DNA from 4 places in the Castellaniella sp. FW104-7C03 genome. Region 2 is predicted to be linked to each of the others. Evidence: predicted binding sites of a transcription regulator. Region 2 holds the regulator's gene; each other region holds the start of a gene.

Evidence for each region. The regulator sigma-54, encoded in region 2, starts transcription at its own class of promoters, with help from an activator protein. The targets are predictions, from matches to a motif close to TGGCANGNAANCTGCTTT.
Region 1: the regulator sigma-54 is predicted to act here: its motif matches at 4,617-4,634, upstream of exaC (acetaldehyde dehydrogenase ExaC).
Region 3: the regulator sigma-54 is predicted to act here: its motif matches at 3,507-3,524, upstream of ABS758_RS12625 (P-II family nitrogen regulator).
Region 4: the regulator sigma-54 is predicted to act here: its motif matches at 3,392-3,409, upstream of glnA (type I glutamate--ammonia ligase).

The regions. Positions count from the first base shown of each region.
Region 1 covers NZ_JBELOK010000011.1:14,564-21,823, forward strand. Annotated here, with positions in the region: gene ABS758_RS12940 (BPTD_3080 family restriction endonuclease) at 1-2,449, shown strand, start outside; gene ABS758_RS12945 (sigma-54-dependent Fis family transcriptional regulator) at 2,457-4,355, opposite strand; gene exaC (acetaldehyde dehydrogenase ExaC) at 4,713-6,239, shown strand; gene ABS758_RS12955 (LysR family transcriptional regulator) at 6,348-7,256, opposite strand.
Region 2 covers NZ_JBELOK010000003.1:182,329-189,588, forward strand. Annotated here, with positions in the region: gene ABS758_RS04850 (peptide chain release factor 3) at 1-810, shown strand, start outside; gene ABS758_RS04855 (hypothetical protein) at 868-1,491, shown strand; gene bfr (bacterioferritin) at 1,580-2,044, opposite strand; gene ABS758_RS04865 ((2Fe-2S)-binding protein) at 2,198-2,452, opposite strand; gene rpoN (RNA polymerase factor sigma-54) at 2,511-3,890, opposite strand; gene ABS758_RS04875 (hypothetical protein) at 3,909-4,454, shown strand; gene leuA (2-isopropylmalate synthase) at 4,765-6,468, shown strand; gene ABS758_RS04885 (hypothetical protein) at 6,540-6,857, opposite strand; gene ABS758_RS04890 (DUF1840 domain-containing protein) at 6,868-7,215, opposite strand.
Region 3 covers NZ_JBELOK010000010.1:96,404-103,663, forward strand. Annotated here, with positions in the region: gene ptsP (phosphoenolpyruvate--protein phosphotransferase) at 1-1,119, shown strand, start outside; gene ABS758_RS12615 (hypothetical protein) at 1,392-1,781, shown strand; gene ABS758_RS12620 (ammonium transporter) at 1,883-3,115, opposite strand; gene ABS758_RS12625 (P-II family nitrogen regulator) at 3,137-3,475, opposite strand; gene ABS758_RS12630 (YifB family Mg chelatase-like AAA ATPase) at 3,757-5,274, shown strand; gene ABS758_RS12635 (accessory factor UbiK family protein) at 5,313-5,576, shown strand; gene rpmI (50S ribosomal protein L35) at 5,740-5,937, shown strand; gene rplT (50S ribosomal protein L20) at 5,951-6,310, shown strand; gene pheS (phenylalanine--tRNA ligase subunit alpha) at 6,389-7,260, shown strand, end outside.
Region 4 covers NZ_JBELOK010000009.1:152,646-159,905, forward strand. Annotated here, with positions in the region: gene ABS758_RS12120 (YicC/YloC family endoribonuclease) at 1-566, opposite strand, end outside; gene rph (ribonuclease PH) at 638-1,390, shown strand; gene rdgB (RdgB/HAM1 family non-canonical purine NTP pyrophosphatase) at 1,387-2,001, shown strand; gene hemW (radical SAM family heme chaperone HemW) at 2,014-3,234, shown strand; gene glnA (type I glutamate--ammonia ligase) at 3,489-4,901, shown strand; gene glnL (nitrogen regulation protein NR(II)) at 4,912-5,865, shown strand; gene ntrC (nitrogen regulation protein NR(I)) at 5,862-7,260, shown strand, end outside.

The DNA.
Region 1 (7,260 bases), on a different contig from region 2:
AACAACGGTAATGGCCATGATCATCGCTTGGCAGGTGTTAAATGCCCTGGCCTACCCCAAGCGCAATAAAGATTTTTCGCGTGCCATCTTTATTGTGGCACCGGGCCTGACGGTTAAAGAACGGCTGCAGGTACTGCAACCTGGGCACCCAGAAAACTACTACGACCAATTTGCTATCTGCCCCAACGAGGCCTTGCGCCAGAAGCTTAATCAGGCGGTTTTGCTGATCGATAACTGGCACAGCCTGATGCCACTTAAGGATGTCACCCGATCCATCGTAAAAAAGGGCGCCGAAAGCGATGAGGCCTACGTGTGCCGTATCCTGGGGGCCTTGGCGAGCTTCAAGGATATTGCGGTCATCAACGACGAGGCCCATCACGCCTACCGCATCCGGCCCGAGACCAAAGTCAGCAAGAAAGACGCAGAGATGCTGGGCATCAACCTGGACGATGCCACCCGCTGGATTGAAGGGCTTGACCGCATCCACAAAACACGGCGCATCAGCCACTGCTTTGATCTATCTGCCACCCCCTTTGCGCCCACCGGGAAAACCAGCACCGAAACCGCCCTATTTGATTGGGTGGTCTCCGATTTTGGCCTGAACGATGCGATTGAATCGGGATTGGTCAAAACCCCACGCGTCGTCATCCGCGACAACGCCTTGCCCAATGCCAAAACCTACCGCAGCAAGCTATATCATCTGTACCGCGAACCCGAGGTTCAGGAAGATCTGAACCGGCGCGGGGCTGAGCCTCATGAAGCTCTGCCCCAACTGGTGCAACAGGCCTACACATTGCTGGGGGCAGACTGGCGTGAAACCCGAGCCGCGTGGCAAGCGGCTGGCCATGTCTCTCCACCCGTCATACTGACTGTCTGCAACCGCACGGAAACAGCCGCCCGGCTTGAGCACTATTTTCGCCAGGGCGATGCCCACTGGCCCGATCTGCAGGCCCCCACCCGCACGCTAAGGGTGGACTCCAAGGTGCTGAACAAGGCAGAAAGTGGGGAATCGGCCACAGCGGACAAAGCCTACGAAGAAGTTTTGCACGACATCCTTGAAGCCGCCGATATCCCGGAGTTCATCAAAGCACGCCTGCGCCCGCTGAAAAAAGAAGAACTGCTACGCGCAATTATCGATAACGTGGGTAAACGCGGCACAGCGGGTCAGGATCTGCAAAATGTCATTTCCGTAGCCATGCTGTCTGAAGGCTGGGATGCCAAGAACGTCACCCATATCATGGGCCTGCGGGCCTTTACCAGCCAGTTATTATGCGAGCAAGTGATTGGTCGGGGATTGCGGCGTGTGTCATATGACACCGAGCCGGCGCAATGTCCGGACGGCCAGGTGCGCGATCTGTTTCGGCCAGAGTTTGTCAACGTCTTTGGCGTCCCTCTGTCGATTTTCCAGGATGTAGACGACAGCGGCGAGGCTCCGCCGCCACCCAAACCCAGTATTCAGGTCGAATCACTTCCAGATCGTGCAAGTCTGGAGATCAGCTGGCCCAACGTGCTACGTGTGGACACCGTCATCCATCAAGCACTCACACTCGACTGGGACAACCACAGCGCCTTGCGGCTGACCATCGACCCTGTTCGCATTCCTGTCAGCGCCGACCTTGCCCCTGCCCTGGGCGGCGCAACGGATATGTCCAAGATTGTGCCGATCGATCTGGAAAAAATCCCCGAGGGGTTTCGCCAGCAGCGACTGTTATTTATGGCAGCCCGCAAAGCGATGGAAAGCCTGGGCGGTAGATTTTCCGGGGGACGCGAACTGCTGGTTCAGCAATTGGTGCGCCTGGTAGAGCGGTTTTTTAATTCAGATCACCTAAACATTCCATCGCTGTTTCACCAGGAGCCGCTACGTAAACGCATCCTGATTGCGCTTTCCATGGATACGATCGTCCAGCACATAGCGGCTTTGATCGAACAGCACAACAGCCAACAGCTCGAACCTGTGTTCGATCCGGAGTTTCCGATCGGATCTACCCGGCTGATGCGCACCTGGTACACCACCAAGCCATGCCTTGAGACCGTGAAATCGCAGATCAGCCACGCTGTAGCGGACAGTACCTGGGAAGACTATGCTGCCAAGCGCCTGGAGGCCAGCACAGAAGTTTCGGCCTACGCCAAGAATGACCACCTGGGCTTCCAGATCTATTACCTGTGGCGCGGCAGCAAACGCAAATATGTGCCTGACTACCTGGTGCGTCTTGCCAACGGCAAAATGCTGGTACTGGAAATCAAGGGTGAGGATTCCGAGCAAAACCGCAAGAAGCGGCTGGCGCTGGACGCATGGGTCCAAGCCATCAACACACGGGGTGGCTTTGGCGTGTGGTGCTGGGATGTGGTGATGGGCGAGCCCGCACAGATGGACGATGTGATCAACCACCACGCATCCTCGCCCCGTTATTCGGAACCCATAGGAAAGCCCACGAGCCAAAGGCAGTGATAAAGAACTAGCCCTTAAGCTTGCGATACAAGGTGCTGCGATGAATGCCGAGGCGCCGGGCCGCCTCGGTGACATTGCCGGCACAATCGTGCAAGGTTTGGTAAATGGCAGACTGCTCCAGCTCGCTCAACCGGCCAGTTGTGCCAACGGCCCCTGGCACCGGAGACGATGATGGTGATGCAGAGAACGGGATCGGCACGGCGGGAGCATCAGCCTTCATGGCCGGGTCATGCGACGCATCCGCGGCCCAATCACGCGAGGATCGCAGGCACATCGAGGCAACAGCCTGGGGCAGTTGCTGCGGCAGCAACGGGCCATCCTGGGGACACTGGCAACGCAGACGTCGCAACAGGCTGTTTAACTCGCGATAATTGCCCGGCCAGGAATAGCCTGCCAGTATCTCAAGCGTCTGGGTAGCCAAGGCCCCGCCCAGGCCCGCGTACTGATTGGCGATGAAGTGCGATAAATCGGGGCGCTGCCGCAAGGGTGGCAGCGTGATCGGGATGCCTTGCAAGCGATAGTAAAGATCCGCGCGAAACAGCCCCTCGGTCACCCGACTGGGCAAATCCTGGTGGCTGGCGCTAACCAGATTGAAATCAAGTGCAATGCGCTTTTCAGAACCCAACGGCTGCACCTCACGCTCTTGCAGAACGCGCAACAGCCGCGTTTGCAGGCCCAACGGCATATCGCCGATCTCATCCAGAAACAGGGTGCCTTCGTGCGCCTGGCGCAGCAGGCCACGGGCGCCTTCACGCCGCGCACCCGTAAAAGCGCCTGGCTCGTAGCCAAAGAGCTCGGATTCGATCAGGTGCTCGGGTAAGGCGGCGCAATTGACGGCCACGAATGTCCCCGCATGATACTGGCTTCGGGCGTGAATATGCCGTGCCATCACTTCCTTGCCCGTACCGGTTTCGCCATGCAACAAGACGGCCAACTGGCTGTCGACGGCGCGAACCGCTTGCGCAAGCAACGGACGGCTGATGGTATCGGGCTCCGGAAGCGCGTCTGCCGACCGCTGCAAGGCAACTGGTTTGGCCGGCCGCTGTCTGAAGAGGTGACCTGGTTGGATGCCAGACAGCAGACGCCCGGAGAGCATCAGGCCATCGTGGCGATGCAATAAGGTGCCGCCGGAATGCAAGTCACCCTCTATCCATTGGGCACATGGCGTGCCCAGCAGCCGCCAGTCGGTGCCCAGGACATACAGGGCGGCTTCATTGGCACCCGCGATGCACTGCTTATCGTCCAGCAGCAAGATGGCGGTTGACTTGCCTCGGGTGTGTGGCTCGCCCACGTGAAACTCAAGCCGCTGCAACGGGCTCTCAAGCATCATCAGGTTGCTGATGCCGGTAGCAAGCTGCTGCACCAAGGCCAAGGCATAGCCACACAGTACGTTGGCTGGGCTGGAAAGGTCGAGGACACCAAGGATGCTGCCGGTGGCCGAGAGGATGGGGGCCGCATGACAACTGAGTACCTGATTACGGGCAAGAAAATGCTCTGTGCCGTGAATGCGGACGGCACGACCATCGTACAGCGCTGTGCCGATCGCATTTGTGCCGCGCTGGGACTCGGCCCAATTGACGCCAGGCCGCAGGGCAACACGCTGCGCCTTATCGAGAAAATTGGGATTGCCCTGCTCGTGCAGGATGAGGCCATCAGGTGCTGCCAGGATCGCAATGCCATTGTTGGCCTGCGCCAGTGCACCCAATGCGCCCAGGCTGGATTCTGCGTGCCGCAGCAAGGCCTGATTGGCTTCGATCTGAAAGGTGAGATCCGCCCGCGACAATGGGTTGGGATCAGCCAGCAGATACGGATCGAGCTTGGCGCAGCGTGCCCAGGATCGATGGATTAAAGAGGACGCATCAATCTGGGCGCCTGCGGCGAGGGTAAGCGGCATTGAATGCGGCATGACTGTCTCTCCATCCGAGCCTGTGCCGACAACGGTGCAGAATGCAACACGCACGTCGCACAAACCACGGGCAAGTGTCGCAAAATGCGACAGTTCGCTGTTTTTAAACGTATTTTTAAACCAGTATGCCATTGCAACGGCCATAAGAAAAGCTTGGATCCAAAGATGGGAAAACCATAGCGGCCTCCTCTATCGTGGAGGGGAACCACACGTCATGCCGAAGGCGGCCAGACCCGGGCGACGAGCACCTGACGGGCATGTTGGCATCAATATTGCTTGGTACTCCATAAGCATCAACACAGATGCCCTGATGAATCGGCATTTGCCTCAACGATGCCATTACCCAAGGAGACAGCAATGAACATGACCGACCTGAAGCATTTCGGGATAGACCTGGACTTTCCCTATAAGAAGCATTACGAGAACTACATCGGCGGGCGCTGGGTGGCACCTGTCAGCAAACAGTATTTCGACAATCTATCGCCCATCACCGGGCAAGTGTTCTGCGAGGTACCCAGATCCGGGGCCGACGACATCGAGCTGGCCCTGGACGCCGCTCACGCAGCGCGCAAGGCCTGGGGCGAAACCTCGGTGGCTGACCGTGCCGGAGTGCTATTGCGCATGGCCGACCGCATGGAACAGAACCTGGGCCTGCTGGCCGCAGCGGAAACCATCGACAATGGCAAGCCCATCCGTGAAACCCTGAACGCCGATATCCCCCTGGCCATCGACCACCTGCGCTATTTTGCCGGCTGCATCCGCGCCCAGGAAGGCGGGATCTCCGAGATCGACAAGAACACGGTGGCCTATCACTTCCATGAGCCCATGGGCGTAGTGGGACAGATCATCCCCTGGAACTTCCCACTGCTGATGGCCGCCTGGAAGCTTGGCCCCGCCCTAGCTGCCGGTAACTGCGTGGTGCTCAAGCCAGCCGAGCAAACCCCGGCATCGATCCTGGTATTGATGGAGCTGGTGGGTGATCTGCTGCCCCCGGGCGTACTCAATATCGTCAACGGCTTTGGCAAGGAAGCCGGGCAGGCGCTGGCAACCAGCAAACGCATCAACAAGATTGCCTTTACAGGCTCTACCCCCACGGGCCAACACATCCTGCACGCAGCGGCCGACAACCTGATCCCCAGCACAGTAGAGTTGGGTGGCAAGAGCCCGAACATCTTCTTTGCCAGCGTCATGGATCAGGACGACGCATTTTTTGACAAGACACTGGAAGGCTTCAGTATGTTTGCCCTGAACCAGGGCGAGATCTGCACCTGCCCCTCGCGTATTCTGGTGCAGGAATCCATTTACGAACGCTTTATCGAACGGGCAGTCAAGCGAGTGAAAGCCATGAAGACCGGTCACCCGCTGGAAGCATCCACCATGCTGGGCGCCCAGGTGTCTCAGGCACAAATGAACAAGATCCTGGGCTATATCGATATCGGACGCGATGAAGGCGCGCAATGCCTGACAGGCGGCAGCCGCAACGTACCAGGCGCCGGTCTCGACGAGGGCTTTTACGTCAAGCCCACCCTGCTCTTTGGCAACAACAGCATGCGGATCTTTCAAGAGGAGATCTTCGGCCCCGTCGCCTCGGTGACAACCTTTAAAGACGAGGACGAAGCCATCGCGATCGCGAACGACACGTACTACGGCCTGGGGGCGGGAGTCTGGTCGCGCGATGGCTCGCAGGCCTATCGCGTAGGCCGCGAAGTACAGGCCGGACGAGTCTGGACGAACTGCTACAACCTCTACCCCGCCCACGCGGCCTTTGGCGGCTACAAACAATCCGGCATTGGGCGCGAAACCCACAAAATGGCGCTGGGCGCCTACCAGCAAACCAAATGCCTGCTGGTAAGCTATGACCCGAACGCATTGGGTTTCTTCTAACGTCTATGACAATTCAGGCCCGCTAAAGCCCGGGCCTCGCAACGTCAGGCGCGCAAGGGCTTACAGACAAAAACCTGTAAGCCCTTGTTGCCGCGGGCGGGTGCAGCATCACGCAAACTCACCACCCAAAGCCCCTTTGGCAGCGATCAGGGCGGTAATAAAAGCAGCAGCAGCTGGCGACGGCGCCTTTCTTTTGGCCGTAATCAGGCCCAGTTGACGATTAAGATCGGTACTGGCCACGGGCCGGTGCTCAAGATCAGCGCAGGGCGCCGCCGACACGGTGGAAAGCGGCAAAATCGCCACCCCCAGCCCCGCCCGAACCATCCCGATGGCGGTTGATAGATACGCCACCTCACAGACAACCTCGACATCCAAACCAGCGACTTCCAACGCGCGATGCAGCACCTCGCGAACGCTGGTGCCCTGGCCGGTGAGCACATGAGGATACCGGGCAAGTTTCTCCAGCGTTGGGCGCCGAGTGACCTCCAAAGGATGGCCCGCCGGGAAAAAGACGTGCATCCGGTCTTCAAGCAAAGCCTGAAATTGCAAGGCACGATCACGACTCACCCATGGGCCCAGGCCCAGATCGGCTTCTTCGTCCCGCACCAGGGCCTGCAATCGGGTGGCAGGGACATCGGCAATACGGATTTCGATGCCTGGGTGCCGGGCATGAAACGTTCGGATCAAACCCGGCAACCAGGCTGCCGCAATTGAGGGCAATGCAGCGATTGTCAGCCGGCCGCGCTGCAGCCCGGCCAGATCGTGTGCCTGCTCGACCGCGCTCTGGAACTCATCCAGAATTCTTTGCAAAGGCACAATCATATTGCGGCCGGCCGGAGTCAAGGTAACGCGACGGCGGTCCCGGTCGAAGAGCTTGACACCCAACTCTTCTTCGAGCTGCCGGATCTGCACGGTGAGTGCCGGCTGTGACACATGCAGCGTGGTTGCCGCCTGGGTGAAGCTACCCGATTGTGCCGCCTGCAAAAACGCACGAATGTGCCGGAATCCTTGTTTCATTCGA
Region 2 (7,260 bases):
GCCCTGGTGGATTACGCACCCGCACCGGGCCCGCGCGCGGCACTCGAACGCGAAGTGGCACCGGATGAGGGCAAGTTCACCGGAGTCGTGTTCAAGGTACAGGCCAATATGGATCCGGCGCACCGCGACCGTGTGGCCTTTGTGCGCGTCAGCTCAGGGCATTTTCAGCGGGGCATGCGCCTGAAAGTTGCCCGCAATGGCAAGGAAATCCGCCCCAACAACGTAGTATCGTTTCTCTCGCAACGCCGCGAAATTGTGGAAGAAGCCTTTGCCGGTGACATCATCGGCATCCCCAACCACGGTATTTTGCAGCTGGGCGATGTCCTGACAGAAGGCGAGTCGCTCACTTTCACGGGCCTGCCTTTCTTTGCCCCCGAGCTCTTCCAGGCGGTAGAGGTCAAAGATCCCCTGCGCACCAAGCAACTGCGCACCGGCCTGACGCAATTGGGCGAAGAAGGTGCAATCCAGGTGTTCCGCCCCGAAGCCGCAGGCGGCGCCTTGCTGCTGGGCGCAGTGGGGCAACTGCAATTTGAAGTGGTGGCGCACCGTCTTAAAACCGAATACGGTGCCGATGCACGCCTGATGCCCTCGCGATTCAGTCTGGCCCGCTGGATCACCAGCAAGGATCCCAAAGCCCTGAAAAAGTTCATGGACGCCAACCATGCCAACATTGCTTACGACGTGGTGGATGCTGTTGCATTTTTAGCAACGTCCCCGGCACAGCTACGTGTGGCGCAGGAACGCTACCCGGAGATCGAGTTTCATGCCATGCGCGAGCATGCCGGACGGGTTTTTGGCAGCGGCGTCTGACGTGCCATCCGATACAATGGCAAGGTTCACAGCATCAACCGACGAAGGAACCCGTCCATGTCCTGGCGTCTGATTATTGCCACCCTGGTATTTGCCGCCGCCGCTTCGGCCTGGGGCGGGCTGCGGCTGGGCGATTGGCTCATCATCCACAGCCCAGCACAGGCACCCGCACCAAATCCCATAACTCAGGTGGCCGATGCAACGGTACTGGATGCCAATGGCAAGCCCTTTGTTGCTTCCGCCCCTCAGCCGTTGTCAGATGGCCGCCTAGGGGTACCCAACCAGCCGCCCCCGGTTGATTGGACAATACAAAACGCACCCCTGATAGACGCCAACCGCCCCATTGCACTAGCTACCACCACCATCAGCATGGACGAAGCCATTGCCCTGGCTGCACAGGGGCAAATGGATGACAGCGGCCTGCAAGGTATTGCCAACGCCGGGATTCTGGTCAATACCCAGCCGGTACAGCCTATCGACGTGCCGCCGCCTCCGGATGCGCCCGCCACCAACACCCTTCAGGGCAATCAAAGCTGGCAGGTGGCTTTTCAGGCGCAGCTTAAGGCTTGCGCTGATCTGGGCTTTTTCTCCCGGCCGTCGTGTGCCTGGGCAGCCCGCAACAAATACTGCGAAGCCAACCAGGCCTGGGGCAAGGCCAAAGACTGTCCCGCCCAACACTAAAGCCAGCGGGCAGCCAAGCCTCCGGGCAGGGCGTCATCACCCTGTTTGACGGCTTGTATCAGGCGCGTGGCAACAGCCCGCGCCCCGATTACACCTGCGACTGCAGGTAGTTGTGGATGCCCAGTTGCTCTACCAGACCCAGTTGCGTTTCCAGCCAGTCGATGTGCTCTTCGGTATCGTTCAGAATCACCTGAAACAGATCCCGCGACGTGTAGTCCTGCACGGATTCGCAATACTTCATGGCCTCTTTAACGGTGTCCTGGGCAGCGGATTCGAGTTTCAGATCACATGACAGGATTTCTGGCACGGTTTCGCCAATCAGCAACTTGTGCAAATCTTGGAGATTGGGCAAGCCATCGAGCATGAAAATACGCTGAATCAACAAATCCGCGTGCTTCATCTCGCCGATGGATTCATCGTATTCGTGCTGGCCCAGTTTTTCGTAGCCCCAATGCTTCAACATACGGGCATGCAAAAAATACTGGTTGATGGCAGAGAGCTCGTTTTTGAGCTGCTGATTGAGATATTTGATGACGGTCTTGTCGCCTTTCATGCTGGGCTCCTGGTGGACAGTGCCCGCATCGGTACGGGCACCGAACCATAGCCTAGCACGCTTGCCCCAAGCCGGCACGGTACAGTGCACCACCGGCACGTATACGGGCCATGTGGCGCAAGCAAACCCCTGGGCGATAAACCGCAGACGACGTCAGGCGACGCGCCGGATCTCGGTGCTATCCAGCATGGGCGCTGCAACCACCTGATCGGGTGTCACAGATACTGACGGCACTGTCACCGTGGCGTAGCGCCCACCCGGCAGGTAATCCGTAGCCGTTTGGGCACATTGGCCGCAGCAGGTCGCTACGCCCAGCGTGGCCTGCAGATCACCAAGATCTGCCGCCCCTTGGGCAATCGCCTCTTGTACCTGGCGCTCGCTGATCGCGTTGCATACACAAATATACATGCGAATCATTATCATCTGATTTTAAATTGATGGCAAGCACTTTTTGCCACAACCGTTTTTATCGTGCCTGTGCCTTGCGCACACTGGCCACCGGCACCCCCATGGCCTCACGGTATTTGGCCACCGTGCGGCGTGCCAGCACAAAGCCCTGCTCGGCCAACAAGGTGGCCAGCCGCATGTCCGACAGCGGCTTGTCGGCAGGCTCTGCCTCCAGCAGCGTCCGCATCACCGCCTGAATCGCTCGCGCCGAGGCGTCTTCGCCGGAGGTGGTTTGCAAGGCGGTGCCAAAAAAGTGCTTCAATTCGACAACGCCCCAGGGCGTTTGTGCATATTTCAGGCGGGTGGCTCGCGAAATCGTGGATTCATGAAGCTCAAGCGCCTGGGCAACCTCACGCAGCACCAGAGGCTTGATCGCGGACTCGCCATGCTCAAAGAACGGCTGTTGATGATCGACAATGAAATCGGCCACACGCAAAATGGTTTGCCCCCGCTGGCTCAGGTGCTGGAGCCATTGCCGGGCTTCGCGAACCTGCTCGCGCAGCCGCGTGCCCCCTGCTGCCTCCAGCTGCTGCGCCAGCTCGGGATCAATCCGCAGCGGGGTTTCGAGAGCCGGATTCAGGCTGGCTACCCAACGCGTACCCGCCCGGTAAAAGAAGATATCCGGCACCACATAGTAGGTGGCGTCGTTGTCCCAGGCGCTCAGGGGATGGGGGTCCAGTTGCAGCAGCACGTGGTGGGCGGCATCCAGATGCGCCCGATCACAAGCCAGCGCCTGACACAGGCGTGCCCAGCGGCCTGCGCCCAAGTCGGGCAGATGCTGGGTCAGGCGCAAGGCACAATCCAGCACCGGCGCAGGCCACTCGGCGGCTCGTGCACGCAGCTGCAATTGCAGGCATTCCGGCAAGCTGCGCGCTCCAACACCGACCGGGTCGAACGACTGCAGCAGACGCAGCGCCGCCTGCCACTCACTGTCATCCACCTGCCAGTCGGGCGGCAGCGCACCCGCATGGCTGGCAGGCTCGAACAGCAGGTAGCCATGCGCATCCAGCTCGCCGATCAGGACGGCAACCAGCGCCTGATCCCGCCCGCTTGCCTGCGTCGTGCGCAATTGTTGCAATAAATGATCAGTGAGGCTCTGCGGGGCGGGTGATTCCGGGATATCATCCGTGACAGCCTGGCGCACAGGCTGCACCCAATGACGCTCCAGCATCTCGGCCTGCGCAGACGAATCACCCGGGGCAGGTGCCTCAGACGCCGGATACGGGATCTCCCGGCTTGGCTCGGTGTACTCCAGTACGGGGTTATCCGCCACCGCCTGCGCGATTTCCTGTTCCAGTTCCTGGGTCGAGCACTGCAGCAGCTTCAGACCCTGGCGCAGTTGCAGGGTCAGCGTCAATTGCTGGTGCTGGCCGAGCTCCAGGGAAGCTTGCGTACGCATACTCAACTCATCAAAGCCATGACACAGGAACCATACCAAACCCCCAATCGACAAGACGCCAGCCTGCTGCGGCACATTGTGCTGAAGCTGACGGCCACCGCCAAGATAGCATCTGCCGCCCTGGTGGTGCTGGTGGCATTGGTCTGGTATCAGCTGCTTAACCGCCTGCTGGCGTTTGGAAACGGCGTTGATTATGCCGGAAACCATCTGGTAGGGGCAGAAGCCACGGCTTTGTTGCAGCGTTACAACCCGTACTTCTGGGTTGCACTGGTTATTTTATGCACGATCATCGTAGCCTGGGTGGTGTACCAGGTGGTGCGCGGCATTCTTGCACGGTCACGTCAAAAGTGGGTAGACAACGCTTCGTTTCAGCAGCTCGAACAGCAATTGTCAGCCCCCGCCCTGGAGGTTCTGCTGTGGGCCTGGCAGGCGCGCGACGAGCCCCTGCGCGTCGGCGACCTCCAACTGGCCCGGCAAGAAATCCATGCGGGCCGATCCCAACGGCTGCAACAAGCCGCACGACAGCTGGCCACCCTCGAAGACGCTCGCCAGCGCAACAGTTAAGCAACGGTATGGCGGCCTTTGGCCGCACAAACCTTGCGCAACCACAAAAAATGTGTTTGACTTACACACTATGAACACTTCACGCGCACCCATCTTCTCTTTGCCGCAGGCCTCTGCCGGCAACGGGCTGCGCGCGCGCCAGGCTGCACCTGCAGCCTTTGCGCTTCCCCTGTCGGGCCTACTACTTCTAGCGATCGGTTGCCGGGCCTAGCGCCGCGTGGCAGTTCGGCAACCAGTTCGCCACATCTTCGCCATCCCGCGATTTTTTTGCATCCGTGATCCGGACGCACTTCCCTGACAGGTTACCGACATGATTCAAAATCCCGCCTCCAAATACGTCCCGTTTGCGCCGTTTACGCGCGACTACGCCGAGCGCACCTGGCCCAGCCACCGCATCACCACGCCCCCCATCTGGATGAGCACCGACTTGCGTGACGGCAACCAGGCCCTGATCGAACCCATGAGCGTCGATCGCAAGCTGCGGTTCTTCGACCAACTGGTCAAGATCGGCTTCAAGGAAATCGAAGTGGGTTTCCCCTCGGCATCGCAAACCGACTTTGATTTTGTCCGCAAGCTGGTAGACGAGAACCGCATCCCCGACGACGTCACCATCATTGGCCTTACCCAGGCCCGCGAAGACCTGATCGAACGCACTGTACAAGCCCTGGCTGGCGCCCGGCATGCCATCGTGCACATGTACAACGCCTGTGCACCTGCTTTTCGCAAGATTGTCTTCAAAATGAGCCGCGACGAAGTTCGCGAGATCGCTGTCCAGGGCACACGCGCCGTCAAGGCAGCCGTCAGCCATCATCCTGAAACCCACTGGCGCTACGAGTACTCACCCGAGGTCTTCAGCACCACCGAGCCCGATTTCGCGCTCGAGGTATGCGACGCCGTGGTGGCCACCTGGCAACCCACGGTACAAGACCGCATCATCCTTAATCTGCCGGCCACCATCGAGGCCACTACGCCCAATCTGTATGCCGACCAGATCGAATGGATGCACCGCAACCTCAAGCAGCGCGACACCATTGTCCTGAGCGTGCATCCGCACAACGACCGCGGCACTGCTGTGGCCGCCGCCGAGTTTGCCGTGATGGCCGGCGCCGACCGTATCGAAGGTTGCCTGTTTGGCAATGGCGAGCGCACCGGCAACGTTGATCTGGTGACATTGGCCCTGAACCTGTACACCCAGGGGGTCCATCCGGGGCTGGACTTCTCGGATATCGACGGTGTGCGCCGTTGCGTCGAAGACTGCAATCAATTGCCGGTGCACCCGCGTCACCCGTACGTGGGCGATCTGGTGTTTACCGCCTTCTCGGGCTCGCACCAGGACGCCATCAAAAAAGGCTTTGCCATCCAGAAACCCGATGCAGTCTGGGAAGTGCCCTACCTGCCGATCGACCCTGCCGATCTGGGCCGCAGCTACGATGCCGTCATCCGTGTCAACAGCCAGTCGGGTAAAGGCGGCGTCTCTTACCTGCTCGAGCACGAGCACGGCCTGGCCTTGCCGCGTCGCCTGCAGATCGAATTCAGCCGTGCGATCCAGCGGGTAACCGATGAAACCGGCAGCGAAGTCACCCCCAGGGATGTGTACGAGATCTTCTCCCGCGAATACCTGGAGCTGGCCGGGCCCTGGTCGCTGGTGCGCCACCGCATCACGGGCAGCCCCAAAACCACGGGCCAGAAGCAGTTTGCCATCGAGGTCGAGCTTCAGGTCGACGGTGAAACCCGCCACCTGACAGGCCGTGGTGACGGTGCGATCTCGGCGTTTGTAGATGCTCTGGGCATCGAGGCGCGCGTGATGGATTACCAGGAGCACGCCATCGGCACCGGTACGGACACCCGTGCGGCGTCGTATGTCGAGATCCGGATTGGCGACGAAGCCGGCGGCTACGGTGTGGGCGTCCACGAAGACATCGTGACCTCGTCTTTCCTGGCCATTCTGAGTGCAGTCAACCGCCATGCAGCCACCGGCAAGGAAATGCCGGCCCGCGTATCAGCGGCTGCCTGACCGTTATCAGCCATACACGGCAGCGCCGTTATCCCCGCCCAACTGGCGGGAGGTAACGGCCACCGGCCCCCTCAATACACGATGGACAGGCCGGGAAGATCAACCGTGACACGCGGTTTTTCGAGTGCCAGCGCCGCCCGGGAGGCAAACTCCTGGGCGGTTTCAGTTTGGCTGGACAGCTTGCGATAGCCCAGTGCATCGGCCACCCCCAGGATTTTGTCCAGCAGCAATACCTTGCCACTGACGCGCAAGGGCTCGCAGCCCAGCGCATCCCAACGTTGCTCGAACCACTGGCGAGCCGCCTGTGCCTGTGCGGCATCAGGCGAAACATCGACGTCGAACTCGAGCGAGTGCCGGGCGTCAAACACAATCATGACATGAGCCTGCATAGTACTGTCCTTACCAGATGGGGGCGGGTTCCCAGGTGACGTCCTCGCTTTTCTCGCGTGCCAGCCGCAGCATGGCCAACAGGGGCCAGGCACGGCGGTGCATCCCGACATATTGGGCAATCGGGTGCTCGGCGGCCTCGTCGTGGTCGGAATTGGGCGTGTCAGGGGTTTTGTCGGCAGCAATGAGGGCTTCGATGCCTGCGATGGCGGTATCCAGCTGAGCGTGCGTGATGACGCCTCTTTCGGGGAGGTCGGGGGTGTCGAACTGTTTGCCGGCGGCCTCGAGGATGGGACGGGCGTGCTTGGCAAACATCAGGACTTCGGCGGCTGACCGGGACTGGAACAAAATGAGCATCATGGACTTCCAACAGTGGACATAAACATACACTAACCCAAGTTCTGT
Region 3 (7,260 bases), on a different contig from region 2:
GCGCGCAGCATGAACGTGCCGGCCGTGGTGGGAATGGGAACAGTGCGCGCTTTGGTGCGCGATGGCGATGTCCTGATCGTCGATGGCGTCAACGGGATGGTGCTGGTCAATCCCTCCCCGAGCATTTTGCGCGAGTACCAAGAGCGGCAAGCGGCATTCTTGCGCGAGCGCGACGAACTCAAAGCCTTGCGTTTCGCACCGGCCATAACACTTGACGGCGTACAGGTGCGAATGGAAGCCAATATAGAGCTGCCCGAAGAAGCTGCCGATGCATTGGCGGCAGGTGCCGAAGGTATTGGTCTGTTTCGCAGCGAGTTCCTCTTTATGGGACGAGCCGAGTTGCCCGACGAAGATGAGCAATATGCTGCCTATGCATCGGTAGTACGGGCAATGGGCGGTCGGCCGGTGACCATCCGTACGCTTGATATCGGCGCTGATAAGACATTGGATGGCGAGGCAACGGTCGCGACCAATCCCGCCCTGGGATTGCGTGCCATTCGCTATTGTCTGGCCAACCCGGAGCTCTTCAACATTCAGTTGCGCGCACTGCTGCGGGCAGCGGTGCATGGTCCGGTGCGGGTGCTGATCCCCATGGTGTCGCATATGCACGAAGTCGTGGCTGTGCGGCGCGCGTTGGCGCGTGCAGCCGAAGAGCTGAGTGACGCAGGAATCTCCCACGAAACCAGGGTGCAACTGGGTGCCATGGTCGAGATCCCTGCGATGGCCATTGCCATCGAGCCCTTTGCGGAGACGCTCGACTTTCTTTCGATTGGCACCAACGATCTCATCCAGTATGTGTTGGCCATTGATCGGGGCGACAAGGATGTGTCATCGCTGTACGACCCCATGCACCCGGCCGTCTTGCGGCTTATTGCGCACACGATCAATGCAGGCGAGCGCGTTGGCAAGCCTGTGTCCGTCTGCGGCGAGATGGCCGGTGACGTGCGGGTGACGCGTATGCTGCTGGGCTTGGGGCTGACCGGTTTCTCCATGCACCCGCAGCAGTTGCTGGACGTCAAAAAAGAGATTCGCAAGGCGCATTCCAATGCTTTGCGCGTCAAGGTGGCCTCTGCACTGAATCGAGCGGCGCGCATCGATCTAAGTACCTTGTCAGCCTGAATTTCTTTCTATGGCCTTATTTGTCCGGTGTTTGCATCGGGTCTTTTGTGTCCAGTTGTTGGCTGCGCCAGAGCCGCCTGTGTGCCCACTTGCTGCGTTTTTCCCTTGGGCGTCCAAATTAAAACCCGTGTTTTGCCTGGCGCTGCCTGCAATGGCTGTTTACATGTCAGGGTTTACCCTTTATCCAAGGTCGATAGAATTGTAACTAGCCCGGCTGTTACAGTCCGGTCTTTAAAAAAATTCCGTCGATGGAAACTGGAAAAGGGAAGATCATGAATACAATGCGCAAAACGCTTACCATGGCCGCAGTCGTCGCTTCAATGGGCCTGCTGGCGGCTTGCTCCAAGAGTGACGAACCCGCAGCACCCCCGGCTGCGCCGGTTCCGTCCACAGCCCCTACGCCAGCCCCTGTGCCGCCAGCCACTCAAGAACCCTCTACGACGCCTCAGTCGTCCCAGGATTCCTCCTCCCAGACTGATAAGCCTACGTTGGAAGAGCAGATCAAGCAGTCTGGCGAGGATGCGAAGACCAAGGCAGAGGAACTCGGCGACAAGATGGGTGAGGCTGCCACCGACGCCCGTGATGCAATCAAGGAAGGTGCTGAAAAGGCTGATGGGGCGATTCAGGGCGCCGTGGGTAGCGGCACTGACAGCAGCAAATAAGCCTGCTTGGCCATTATGTGTGGCCAGAGGATAGTCAACGAAAAAAGGGCGCTCAAGCGTCCTTTTTTCGTGAACATGAAGATTTGCCGCGGAGCGCGTCGCTAGGCCATGGGGTAAGCGTTCTCTCCGTGATCGCTTTGATCCATACCGACACTTTCCTGGTCGGCGGATGCCCGCAAACCGATCAGGCCGTTGGCCACAAATACAGCCAGTGCGGCCACAACGCCAGCCCAAATGATGCTGATAACAACCGCTTCTGTCTGCAGCCATGTCTGCCACAGTATGGACAGGACGCCGGCGGGGCCTGCTCCCCCCAAACTGCTCGACTGGAATATGCCGGTCAGCAGGGCGCCGACGATGCCGCCCACTGCGTGGATGCCAAAGACATCAAAGGCATCGTCAACGCCCAGGAGGCGCTTGAGTCCGTTGACGCCATAGAAGGCCGCCCAGGCCGCCAGGGCGCCGATCACCAGGGCACCGCTGGGTGCAACCAGCCCGGCGGCCGGGGTGATGCCGACCAGGCCGGCAATCGCACCCGAGACGGCTCCCAGCAAAGATGCCTTGCCTCTTAAGACACGTTCGATCAGTAGCCAGACCAGCACACCGCAGACGGCTGCCATCATCGTATTGACCACGGCAAGCACGGCTTGCTCGTTGGCAGCAAGTGCCGATCCGCCATTAAAGCCAAACCAGCCGATCCAGAGCAGTGCGGCACCAGTCAGGTTGAAAGGAAGATTGTGGGGAGGCATCGCCTGGCGGCCATAACCTTGGCGGGGGCCCACCAGATGGGCAGCAACCAGACCTGCGGTGCCTGCGCTGATGTGCACAACGGTGCCACCTGCGAAGTCGAGTGCGCCACGCAGATGCAACCAGCCATTGGGTGCCCAGACCATGTGGGCAATGGGCAGGTAGGCGAGTGTGAACCAGATGCCGGTAAACAGCATCATGGCGCCAAAGCGGGTACGCTCGGCGATACTGCCCGTAATCAGTCCGCAGGTGATTGCTGCAAATGCACCCTGAAACAGTGCAAACAGCAGCTCGGGAATAGTGCCGCTCAGGGGCAGGGTGGTGCTTGCGCCCTGGACATAGAGCCCGGCCAGACCCAGATGTGTCAGACCGCCCAGGATGCCCGAGCCCGGTGCAAAGGCCAGTGAGTAGCCGTAAACAAACCAGAGCACCATGGCTAGTGCGCAGGCCCCCAGTGTTTGGCTCATTACCGACAGCACATGGCGTCCGCGGGCCAGCCCACCGTAGAACAGCGCCAGGCCGGGGACGCACATCAGCCAGACCAGAAGGGTACTTACCAGTACCCAGACAACATCGCTTTTATCCATTTTTACAGGTTCCGGTATGGTTCAAAGGACAGATTCGCCGGCTTCACCCGTGCGAATCCGTACAGCGTGTTCAAGGGGCGTGACAAAAATTTTGCCGTCACCAATCTTGCCGGTGCGTGCTGCCTGGCACACGCATTCAATCGTCAGTTCAAGCTGTTCGTCAGACACAGCGATCTGAATCTGCAATTTGGGTAAAAAGCTGACCTGATATTCAGCGCCTCTATAGAGCTCTGTGTGACCTTTCTGCCTTCCGAAGCCGCGAGCTTCGGTCACTGTCATGCCCTGAATCCCGGCTGCTGTCAGGGCGGCGTATACCTCGTCCAGCTTGAAGGGTTTGATGATGGCGGTGATGAGTTTCATGAGTCTTCCTTGTTTATCTGGCAGTGCCTACACAGCAAAAGGCGTGCCAACACATTGCCGTGTTGGATATGTCGTGAACTTGCGAGTGTTGGGGTAGGGGCACGCGCTCTGGAAAGGTGCAATTTGCGCATTTTTGCAAGGCGCAATATGCCTCGCGATGGTGCAGGGAGAAGGGGGTGTGCACCCGTTTGGTGCAGGACAGAATGAGCCTGTTCCAATGCCCGGCGGTGGCTGGGGCCCGTATAGTTTGGGGCAATGATAAGGATGGGGAGAGATGAGCAATGTCGCTTGCTGTGCTGGCCGGTCGGGCCATGTTTGGGCTTCAGGCCAGGCCTGTCCAGGTAGAGGTGCATGTAGGCTGTGGCCTGCCTGCTTTTTCGATTGTGGGTTTGCCTGGCGCCGGCGTTCGAGAAAGCCGGGACCGGGTTCGATCTGCCATCCTTAGCTGCGGCTTTGAGTTTCCATCCGGCCGGATTACCGTCAATCTGGCACCGGCAGATTTGCCCAAAGACTCTGGCCGCTTCGACCTCCCGATTGCAGTGGGGATTCTGTTGGCTTCCGGCCAGATCGACCGGCCACCCTCGGGTACCACAGAGATGTCGCACTATGTCTTGGCGGGTGAGCTGTCCCTGACCGGCGCGCTGATGGCCGAACGGGCGGCGCTGGCCATTGCCCTGGCGCTTGCGCGCGAAGATCATGAAGCGGTTCTGATCCTTGCTCCGCCTGCTGCGGGTATTGCAGCTCTGGTACCCGGTCTGTGTGTACTTCAGGCCCAAAGTCTGGAAGAGGTTGTGGCGCATATGGCCGGCCGGCAACCGCTATCGGTTGCGCCGCCTGCTGCTTTGCCGCTTGCTTCCGGGCAGTTGGCCTGCATGAGCGAAGTGCGCGGCCAGGCGCTGGCACGCCAGGCCCTGGAAATCGCCGCCGCTGGCGGCCACAGTGTGCTGTTCTGTGGGCCGCCAGGCGTGGGCAAAAGCATGTTGGCGCAGCGTTTGCCCGGCTTGCTGCCGCCGCTTACCCAAACGCAGGCACTGGAGGTCGCGGCGGTTCAGGGGCTGGTATCCATACAGCAAGGCCTGAGCGCCGCGCCCCCCTTCAGGGCCCCACATCATGGGGCGTCCACAGCTGCGTTGGTGGGAGGTGGTGCACATCCCCGCCCGGGAGAAATCAGTCTGGCACATCATGGTGTGCTGTTTTTGGATGAGCTTCCCGAGTTTGATCGCCGGGCACTGGAAGCCTTGCGCGAACCCCTGGAAACAGGCTCGGTAACAGTGGCGCGGGCTGCAGGCAGTTACCGCTTTCCAGCTCGATTTCAGCTTCTGGCTGCCATGAATCCGTGTCCGTGTGGTTGGTACGGTCATCCTCGGCGTGTGTGCCGCTGTCCTCAGGAGCGCATCCTGAAGTATCGTGCTCAGGTGTCGGGCCCCTTGCTCGACCGGATCGATTTGCATGTGACGCTGGCCGCCGAGAAAGCCTGGCACGAGCTACCGGCTGGAGAGTCTTCGGAAGCAGTTCGGGTACGTGTATTGGCGGCCCGCCGGCGGCAGTTGCAACGTCAGGATTGCCTTAATGCCCAGCTTGGGGCAACTGGCCTGCTGGCCAATGTTCAACTGGATGACGCGGCCCGCGCATTGCTGGCAGAGGCTATCCATCGTCTGGGCTGGTCTGCGCGGGCGAGTCAGCGGGCTTTGCGAGTGGCCCGTACCCTGGCCGACCTGGATGGGCTTGAGCAACCTCGATTGGAGCACGTGGCACAGGCGGTGCAATTTCGCCCCTCATCAGATGATGTCGGTGCGTAAGCCGTTAAAATAAACGTTTTACCTGCAGGAGGACCCTCATGATCGCTCCCAATCAATGGCTGGACGACTTTCAAAAAAATGTGTCCGACATGCTGGCCAAGACACCGGCGGCCGACATCGAGCGCAACATGAAAGCGCTGATGGCACAAACCTTTACACGTATGGATCTCATCACGCGCGAAGAATTCGACGTGCAAACGGATCTCCTTGCGCGTGCCCTTGATCGCGTGCAAGCACTCGAGTCCCGTGTGCAGGCACTTGAACAAGCGCAGACAGGCGCCGGGTTAGACAAAACTCAGTAAATCATTCTATAATCAACAGCTTTTCCATGTTTCAGTTATGGAAAACAAGCCCGTTCGTGCACGTTGCGCATGGCGGGTTTTCAGCAGATTGCGGATACCGGGTTGGACAAGTGCCTCGATGTGTCGGGCCACCTGAATTCGCAAAGTCAACAGAGTAATCGTCATGCCCAAAATGAAGAGCAAAAAAGGCGCGTCCAAGCGCTTTAAGGTGCGCGGCAGTGGTTCCATCAAGCGCGGCCAAGCTTTCAAACGTCATATCCTGACAAAGAAAACCACGAAAAATAAGCGTCAGCTGCGTGGTTCGGCTGCTGTCCATGAAACAAATATCGCCTCCGTAAAGGCGATGTTGCCTTTCGCCTGATCGGAGATACCTAATGCCTCGCGTCAAACGCGGCGTCACAGCTCGTGCACGCCATAAAAAAGTTCTTAAAGCCGCCAAAGGCTACCGCGGTCGCCGCGGTAATGTATTCCGGGTCGCCAAGCAGGCAGTCATGCGTGCAGGCCAATATGCCTACCGCGATCGCCGCAACAAAAAGCGCACGTTCCGTGCATTGTGGATTGCCCGTATCAATGCAGGTTGCCGAGAGCTCGGCGTTACCTACAGCGTGTTCATTGCCGGCCTGAAAAAAGCCTCCATCGAACTCGACCGCAAGGTGCTGGCCGATATGGCTGTCAACGACAAAGCTGGTTTTGCTGCCGTCGTGGCTCAGGCGAAATCCGCACTGGCCGCCTGATTAAAACAGTTTCGTTATCGATTCTGTCTCATCGCAAACGGAGCTCATTTGGGCTCCGTTTGTGTTTTGGAAGAAGCTATGGACACGACGCTCGACGAGTTGATTTCGCACGCGAGGGCGCGCTTTGCGCAAGCTGCAGACGCTGCGACACTCGAAAATGAAAAAGCTGCCTTTTTGGGCAAGCAAGGCTCTTTAACCGCATTGCTCAAGGGCCTTGCGGGTCTTCAGGGCGACGAAAAACGCAGTCGCGGCGCCGAGATCAATCAAGCCAAGCAGCAGGTAGAACAGCTGCTCAATGCGCGCCGGGCCGAGATCGCCCAGGCAGCGCTCAACCAGCGCCTGACGGCCGAAACCATCGATGTCACATTGCCTGGCAGAGGGCGCGGCACCGGGGGCATTCATCCGGTCATTCGTACCTGGCAGCGGGTCGAGCAGATTTTCCGTTCGATTGGTTTCGATGTGGCTGACGGCCCCGAAATCGAAAACGACTGGACCAATTTCACCTCGCTCAACAATCCTGAAAACCACCCTGCACGTTCGATGCAGGATACGTTTTACGTGGATATGCAAGACAATACGGGCTTGCCACTGGTGCTGCGTACGCACACCAGCCCGATGCAGGTACGCTACGCGCGGATGAACAAGCCGCCCATCAAGGTCATCGCACCGGGCCGCACCTATCGGGTTGACAACGATGCCACGCACTCGCCGATGTTTCATCAGGTTGAAGGTCTGTGGATCGCAGAGGACATTTCCTTTGCCGACCTCAAAGGCGTGTACACCAATTTTCTGCGTGCTTTCTTTGAAACCGACGACCTCACACTACGGTTTCGACCCTCATTTTTCCCGTTCACCGAGCCATCCGCCGAGATCGACATGATGTTTACCTCAGGCCCCAATCAAGGCCGGTGGCTTGAAATCTCCGGTTCCGGGCAGGTGCACCCACAAGT
Region 4 (7,260 bases), on a different contig from region 2:
TCACGCAGACGTTGTGCCACGCGTGCCTGATGCTGGCGCACAAACTCGGGGAGTTCGGCCTCAACCCGCTTGACCAGCACGTCCACTTCATCGGCCATTTGCAGCATGGCCTGGGCCAACCGGGCTCCTTCGCGCTCGCGGGCAGCCTGAAACTCTTGCAGCGCCTGAGCGCACGCCTGATCGCTCAGCGTTTGCCAAACATCCGGATCCAGCCCCAAACGGGCCACGCCTTCACGCGGCAGCTCTGCCAGTGAGGGCGCTGCGAGATCGGGAATATAGCGACGGGCAAACTCTAGTTGCTTGGCCAACACCTGCACAGCCGCCTCATCGATGGGGCGTGGGGCATCGGTGGCATTGGCGCTATAGCTAAGCCGGATTTCGATCTTGCCCCGCAATGCAGTACGACTCACTGCGTCGCGAATTGAGCCTTCTGCAAAGCGGAGGTCTTCTGGAATCCGGAGATTGAGATCCAGAAAGCGGTTATTGACACTGCGGATTTCAACCGATAGGGCACCAGGTGCGGACTCCAGGCGGCTGGCTCCATAGGCCGTCATACTACGAATCATCTGCGTGCCTTTCTGATTCTCTACAATAAAGAACATATTGTAGTCTGGCTCATGATCCTGGAAATTCTCACATGTCCTCCACACCCGCTGTCGTACCTGCCTCCCGTTCTGCCAACCGCGCACCTGACGCCCTGCGCCCTGTGCAACTGATCACCGGGTATACGCGCCACGCTGAAGGCTCGGTACTGGCCTGCATGGGCGAGACACGCGTACTGTGCACCGCCAGCGTGCTCGACAAAGTACCGCCTTTCCTCAGGGGAAAAGGGCAGGGCTGGGTAACCGCAGAATACGGCATGCTGCCCCGTGCCACCCATACCCGGGGCGACCGCGAAGCAGCCAGAGGCAAGCAAAGCGGCCGTACACAAGAGATCCAGCGCCTCATTGGCCGCAGTTTGCGCGCAGTCTTTGATCTTGCCGCCCTGGGCGAGCGCACCCTGCAGCTGGATTGTGACGTACTGCAGGCAGATGGTGGTACGCGCTGCGCCAGCATTACCGGTGCCTGGTTGGCAGCCGCCTTGGCCATCAAGGGCCTCAAGGCACAAGGGCTGGTATCAGGCGAGCCACTTATCGGGCAGGTTGGGGCTGTGTCCGTTGGCCTGGTCAACAAAGTACCCATGCTCGATCTTGATTACGTCGAGGATTCCGGCTGCGACACGGACATGAACGTCGTCATGACAGACACAGGGGGGTTCGTCGAAGTGCAGGGAACAGGCGAAGGCGGCAGCTTCCAGCGCAAAGAGCTCAATACACTGCTCGACCTCGCCGACCACGGCATTCGTCAGCTTATTTTGGCGCAGCAGCAGGCACTGGAGGCCGCGCAATGAGCCGTGTTGTTCTGGCATCCAACAACCCTGGCAAACTGAAAGAATTCTCCCTCAGCCTGACGGCTGCAGGCATCGAAATGGTGCCACAGGGCGAACTCGGCGTCAGCGAGGCTGAAGAACCCTTTGACACCTTTGTCGAAAACGCGCTGGCCAAGGCGCGACACGCCAGTCGTATCACAGGGTTGCCGGCACTGGCCGATGACTCCGGCCTTTGTGTCTCCGCTCTGGGGGGGGCTCCGGGGGTACATTCGGCACGCTATGCCATGGCCGCTGACGGCAGCCGCTCCGACGCTGCCAACAACGCGCACCTGATCGCCGAGATGGCAGGCCACACCGACGCCCGCGCCGCTTACGTGGCCGTACTGGTCTATCTGCGTAGCGCACTAGACCCACGCCCCATCGTGGTAGAAGGCATCTGGGCCGGCGAAGTGCTCTCCGCACCGCGCGGGCACAACGGCTTTGGCTACGATCCCTTATTCTATTTGCCCGATCTGGGCATGACTGCCGCCGAGCTGCCGCTCGAACAAAAGACCATGCTCAGTCACCGCGCACGGGCACTTCGGGCGCTGCTGCAAGCCTTGCGGGGCGAATCCTTCAACTCAAAATCCTGAGCACACCTGGCCATGAAGAAACTGGTACCTGTTCCGCAAGAAGAAGAACACGACGGCCGCCCTGGCGTCAGGGGCCGCCCGGGCCTGGTGGCCTTGCCACCGTTGTCCATCTACATTCACGTGCCCTGGTGCGTGCACAAGTGCCCGTACTGCGATTTCAACTCCCACGAACGAAAGGGCGGAGAAATCCCCGAGCGCGAATACCTGCAAGCCTTGCAGGCAGATCTCGAGCAAGCGCTACCAGATGTCTGGGGCCGGCAGGTATCCACTGTCTTTTTTGGCGGTGGCACACCAAGCCTGCTGTCTGCCGACGCCATCGATCAGATCATCGGCCTGCTGCGTGCCACACTCAGCTTGCCCCCCGACACCGAGATCACACTGGAAGCCAATCCCGGTACCGCGGAGGCTGCCCGGTTCCAGGGGTATGCACAAGCCGGCGTCAACCGGATCTCTCTGGGTATTCAAAGCTTCAATGATGACAAGCTCCGGCGCTTGGGGCGCATCCACGATGCCGCCCAGGCGCGTGCGGCCATCGAAATGGCTCAACGCGCCGTCAATCGCGTCAACCTCGACCTCATGTTTGCACTGCCGCAACAAACGCTTGCCGAATGCGAGCGCGACATCCAGGAAGCCCTGTCATATGACACAGGCCATTTGTCGCTCTACCATCTGACGCTTGAGCCCAATACTGTTTTTGCCAAGTATCCGCCACCGGTACCTGGTGACGAGCTCAGCGCCACCATGCAGGATCGCGTGGCCGAACTCGCACGAGCCGCGGGCTTTAATCGCTACGAGGTTTCCGCCTATGCCCGCCCCGGAGAGATCTGTCAGCACAACCTCAATTACTGGCAATTTGGTGATTACCTTGGCATTGGGCCCGGGGCACATTCCAAGATTTCATTTCAAAACCGGATCATCCGCCAGGCGCGTGCCCGGATGCCAGATGCATGGATGCGTCTCGCGGAGGCGCGCACGGGGAAACACATTGTCGAAGAGCGCACGCTCAAACACGAAGATCTGGGCTTTGAGTTCATGCTCAACGCATTGCGGCTCCGTGAAGGTGTCGAGGGTGGTTTGTTTATCGAGCGCACGGGCTTGTCATTAATGTCGCTTCTGCCGGACATGCGCCGCGCAGCCGAGCGCGGTCTGCTAGAGCCAGGGCTTAACCGTATCCAGGCCACCCCGCAAGGCTGGCGCTTCCTGAACGATCTCCAAATGGAGTTCCTGCACTAAGTCTTTGCGCTTCGCTGCACAACCCTGCAACAAAATGGAGCATGAATAGTTATGCGATGCACCATTTTGGTGCCAAAATACATTTTCTTGGCATGCAATGCACTCATTCGCTGCAGGACATGCCCGTTTTTAGCGGTGTCAGGGTTGAAGCAATACCTGGCATGAAGCTTGCTTGTAGGTTTTGGTACTGGCACCACAAGCTGCCGTGTATTTTTCAAGACAATATCTTTTTCCCATTTGGCCCAGGAGCCCGTATGTCTACCCCTGAAAACGTCGTCCACATGATCTCAGAACGCGAGGTTGCGTTTGTAGATTTCCGGTTCACCGATACCATGGGCCGGGAGCATCACCTTACGGTACCCGCCGGCCTGGTTGACGAAGATCGCATGGAGGCCGGCGTGGCCTTCGACGGTTCGTCCTTGCCAGGCTGGAAGGGCATCGAGGCATCCGACATGCTTCTGATCCCCGACGCGACAACTGCCCGTATGGATCCGTTTCGCGAAGAAAACACACTGATTCTTACCTGCGATGTGGTCGAACCCTCCGATCTCAAAGGATACGACCGCGACCCGCGCTCCCTCGCTCGTCGCGCCGAAGCCTATCTGAAATCCAGCGGCCTGGGCGATACGGCCTATTTTGGCCCCGAGCCCGAGTTCTTTGTGTTCGACGGCGTCAGCTGGAACGCCGATATGTCGGGCAGTTTTGTCAAAATTCATTCCAACGAAGGCGCCTGGTCCAACGCAGATGACGCCAACGGCACCAATCTGGGCTACCGGCCTGCCATCAAAGGCGGTTACGTACCCGTGTCCCCGATCGATTCATTTGCAGATATCCGCTCCGAGATGTGCCTGCTGATGGAACAAATGGGTGTGCCGGTCGAAGTCCATCACCACGAAGTCGCCAACTGCGGCCAGCTCGAAATCGGCACGCGGTTCTCCACACTGGTTCAGCGCGCCGACTGGACGCAAACCATGAAATACGTGATCCGTAATGTGGCCCACGTTTACGGCAAAACAGCCACCTTCATGCCCAAGCCCGTGGTGGGAGATAACGGCTCCGGCATGCACGTACACCAATCCATCTGGAAAGACGGCCAAAACCTGTTTGCAGGCAACGGCTACGGTGGGCTGTCCGAGTTCGCACTGTACTACATTGGCGGCATCATTCATCATGCCAAGGCGCTCAACGCAATCACCAATCCGGGCACCAACTCATACAAGCGTCTGGTGCCTCACTATGAGGCCCCCGTCAAGCTGGCTTACTCAGCCCGCAATCGCTCGGCATCCATTCGCATTCCCTATGTCAGCAATCCCAAGGCACGGCGTGTGGAAGCCCGCTTCCCCGACCCTCTTGCCAACCCTTACCTGGCCTTCTCGGCCCTGATGATGGCAGGCCTGGATGGGGTGCAAAACAAGATTCACCCCGGCGACCCAGCAGACAAAAACCTCTACGACCTGCCGCCCGAAGAAGACGCCAAGATCCCGACGGTCTGCTCTTCACTTGAGCAAGCCCTCGAGGCTCTCGATCGTGACCGGGATTTCCTCACGCGAGGTGGTGTATTCAGCAACGACCTGCTGGACGCCTACCTTGATCTTAAAGAGTCCGAGCTCAACCGTCTGCGCGTCACCCCGCATCCTGTTGAATTCGACCTTTACTACACTTTATAAGCAGGGCATCTTGGATACGCCCGGGCTCGACTGGCTGCAGACAGCAGTGCTGCTGCTGGATGAGTCCGGGAAAATCATCTGGATCAACAGCGCCTGCGAGGATCTACTGGGCTTGTCTGCCCGCCAGCTGACGGGTCAATTGGCAGCCCCCATTCTCAAGAGCTTCCCGCATGTTCTAAAAACATCTGCTCCTGGGCAGCCCTGGGCAAGCATTATCGAGATCCCGGTGCACCAGGCAGGCCAACTGGATGACCAGCAACAGGCGCTGGCCGAACGGGCGGCTCAAAGAGAGACCATGCGCAATCTTGCACATGAAATCCGTAACCCGCTGGCTGGTTTGCGGGCTGCCGCCCAGCTGCTGGACATCGAACTCCCCGACCCAGGACTGAAGGACTACACCCGGGTCATCATCCAGGAAGCGGATCGCCTGGCAGATCTCGTCACCCGCTTGGTCTCACCGCAACACCAGGTGCTCGACCGCCAATACTTCAATATTCATGAAATCTGCGAACGCGCATTGGCACTGGCTGGCCTGGAGTTCGGCAGTGCCCTGAAAATCACCCGGGATTACGACGCCTCATTGCCAGAACTGCTGGGTGACCGAAACCAGTTGATGCAGGCCATCTTGAATATTGTACGCAATGGCGCACAGGCAGCCTCAGAGTCGCCTGATACACCAACACCCACGATTGGCATCCGCACACGTATTGTCCGGCAACCAGTGTTGCTGCAGGGGCGGCACCGTCTGGGCGTTTTGGTGTCCATCGAGGACAACGGGCCAGGGGTGCCCGACATGCTGCGCGACAAGATTTTCCATCCTTTGGTCACCGGAAGAGCTACAGGCACGGGCCTGGGACTCAACCTGGCCCAAGAATGCGCCCATGCACACGGTGGGGTGCTTGATTATGATTCTGAAGCCGGGCACACCGTATTCCGTCTTCTGCTGCCTGTGGGTACCTCATGAATACTGTCTGGATTGCCGACGATGAACCAGGCATGCGCTGGGTACTGGACCGCGCCCTGAAAATGGCAGGCTGGGAGGTACGCAGTTTCGAAACCGGCACCGCGTTGCTTGATGCCCTTGGCCAGGCAGGTACCAACCAGGTGGGGCAGGTACCAGCCGTACTGGTGTGCGATGTGCGGATGCCCGGCCCAGACGGCTTGGCCGTCCTGACAGCCGTACGCCAGCAGTATCCACAACTGCCGGTCATCCTCATGACCGCCTATACGGATCTCGAAACCACAGTGGCCGCTTTTCAGCAAGGGGCATTCGACTACCTGGCCAAGCCATTTGATATTCAGACGGCCGTCGATCTCATCTCCCGTGCAGCGCGTTCGGCGGCGGGAATTCATAGCGCATCAGCACAAAAAGATGCGCCGGGCGGGCTGCTGGCCAATAAGACCGCACCACACATCAGTGGCGATGGACCAGAGACGAAAGACACCCTCCTGCCTTCCCAATCACCTGCCATGCAAGAGGTTTTTCGGGCAATTGGCCGCTTGGCACGCACCAGCGCCACCGTTCTGATCACAGGCGAATCGGGTACTGGCAAAGAACTGGTGGCACACGCCTTGCACCAGCACAGCCTGCGCGCTCAAGGTCCTTTTGTCGCCGTCAACGCCGCAGCAATTCCCCACGACCTGCTTGAGGCCGAGCTCTTTGGACACGAGCGTGGAGCATTCACCGGGGCGGTACAGGCACGCCGTGGACGCTTCGAGGAGGCCCATGGCGGCACGCTGTTCCTGGACGAAATCGGTGATATGCCCGCAGACCTGCAGACACGCCTGTTGCGGGTTCTGGCGGACAACAGCTTTTACAGGGTTGGTGGGCGCGGTCTGATTCAGGTGGATGTGCGCATCATCGCGGCCACGCACCAGCCACTTGAAGAAAGGGTGGAAGCAGGGCTGTTTCGTGCGGACCTGTTCCATCGGCTCAACGTTATCCGGCTACGCTTGCCTGCCCTGCGGGAGCGACCCGAGGACATTCCCGAATTGGCCCGGTGTTTTCTGTTGCAATCTGCCGCCAGTCTGGGCCTGCCACCCAGATCACTGCATCCGGACGCCCTGCAGGCATTACAAAGGTTCTCGTACCCAGGCAATATCAGGCAACTGCAAAACATCTGTCAGTGGCTTACCGTCATGACAGCCAGCGCTTTGATTACCCTCGAAGATCTGCCACCAGACGTGTCCGGGCAGGACCACCTTGCCAAACCAGCCACTGGCACTTTATGGCAGCAAGCGCTCGAAGCTGAGGCCCGTGCCCGGCTGAAAGCCCCAGGGACCCCGACCATGGTGTCGCTGCAACAGGAAATCGAGCGCCTGCTGCTGGCCACCACCCTTGAGGTCACAGAAGGACGCC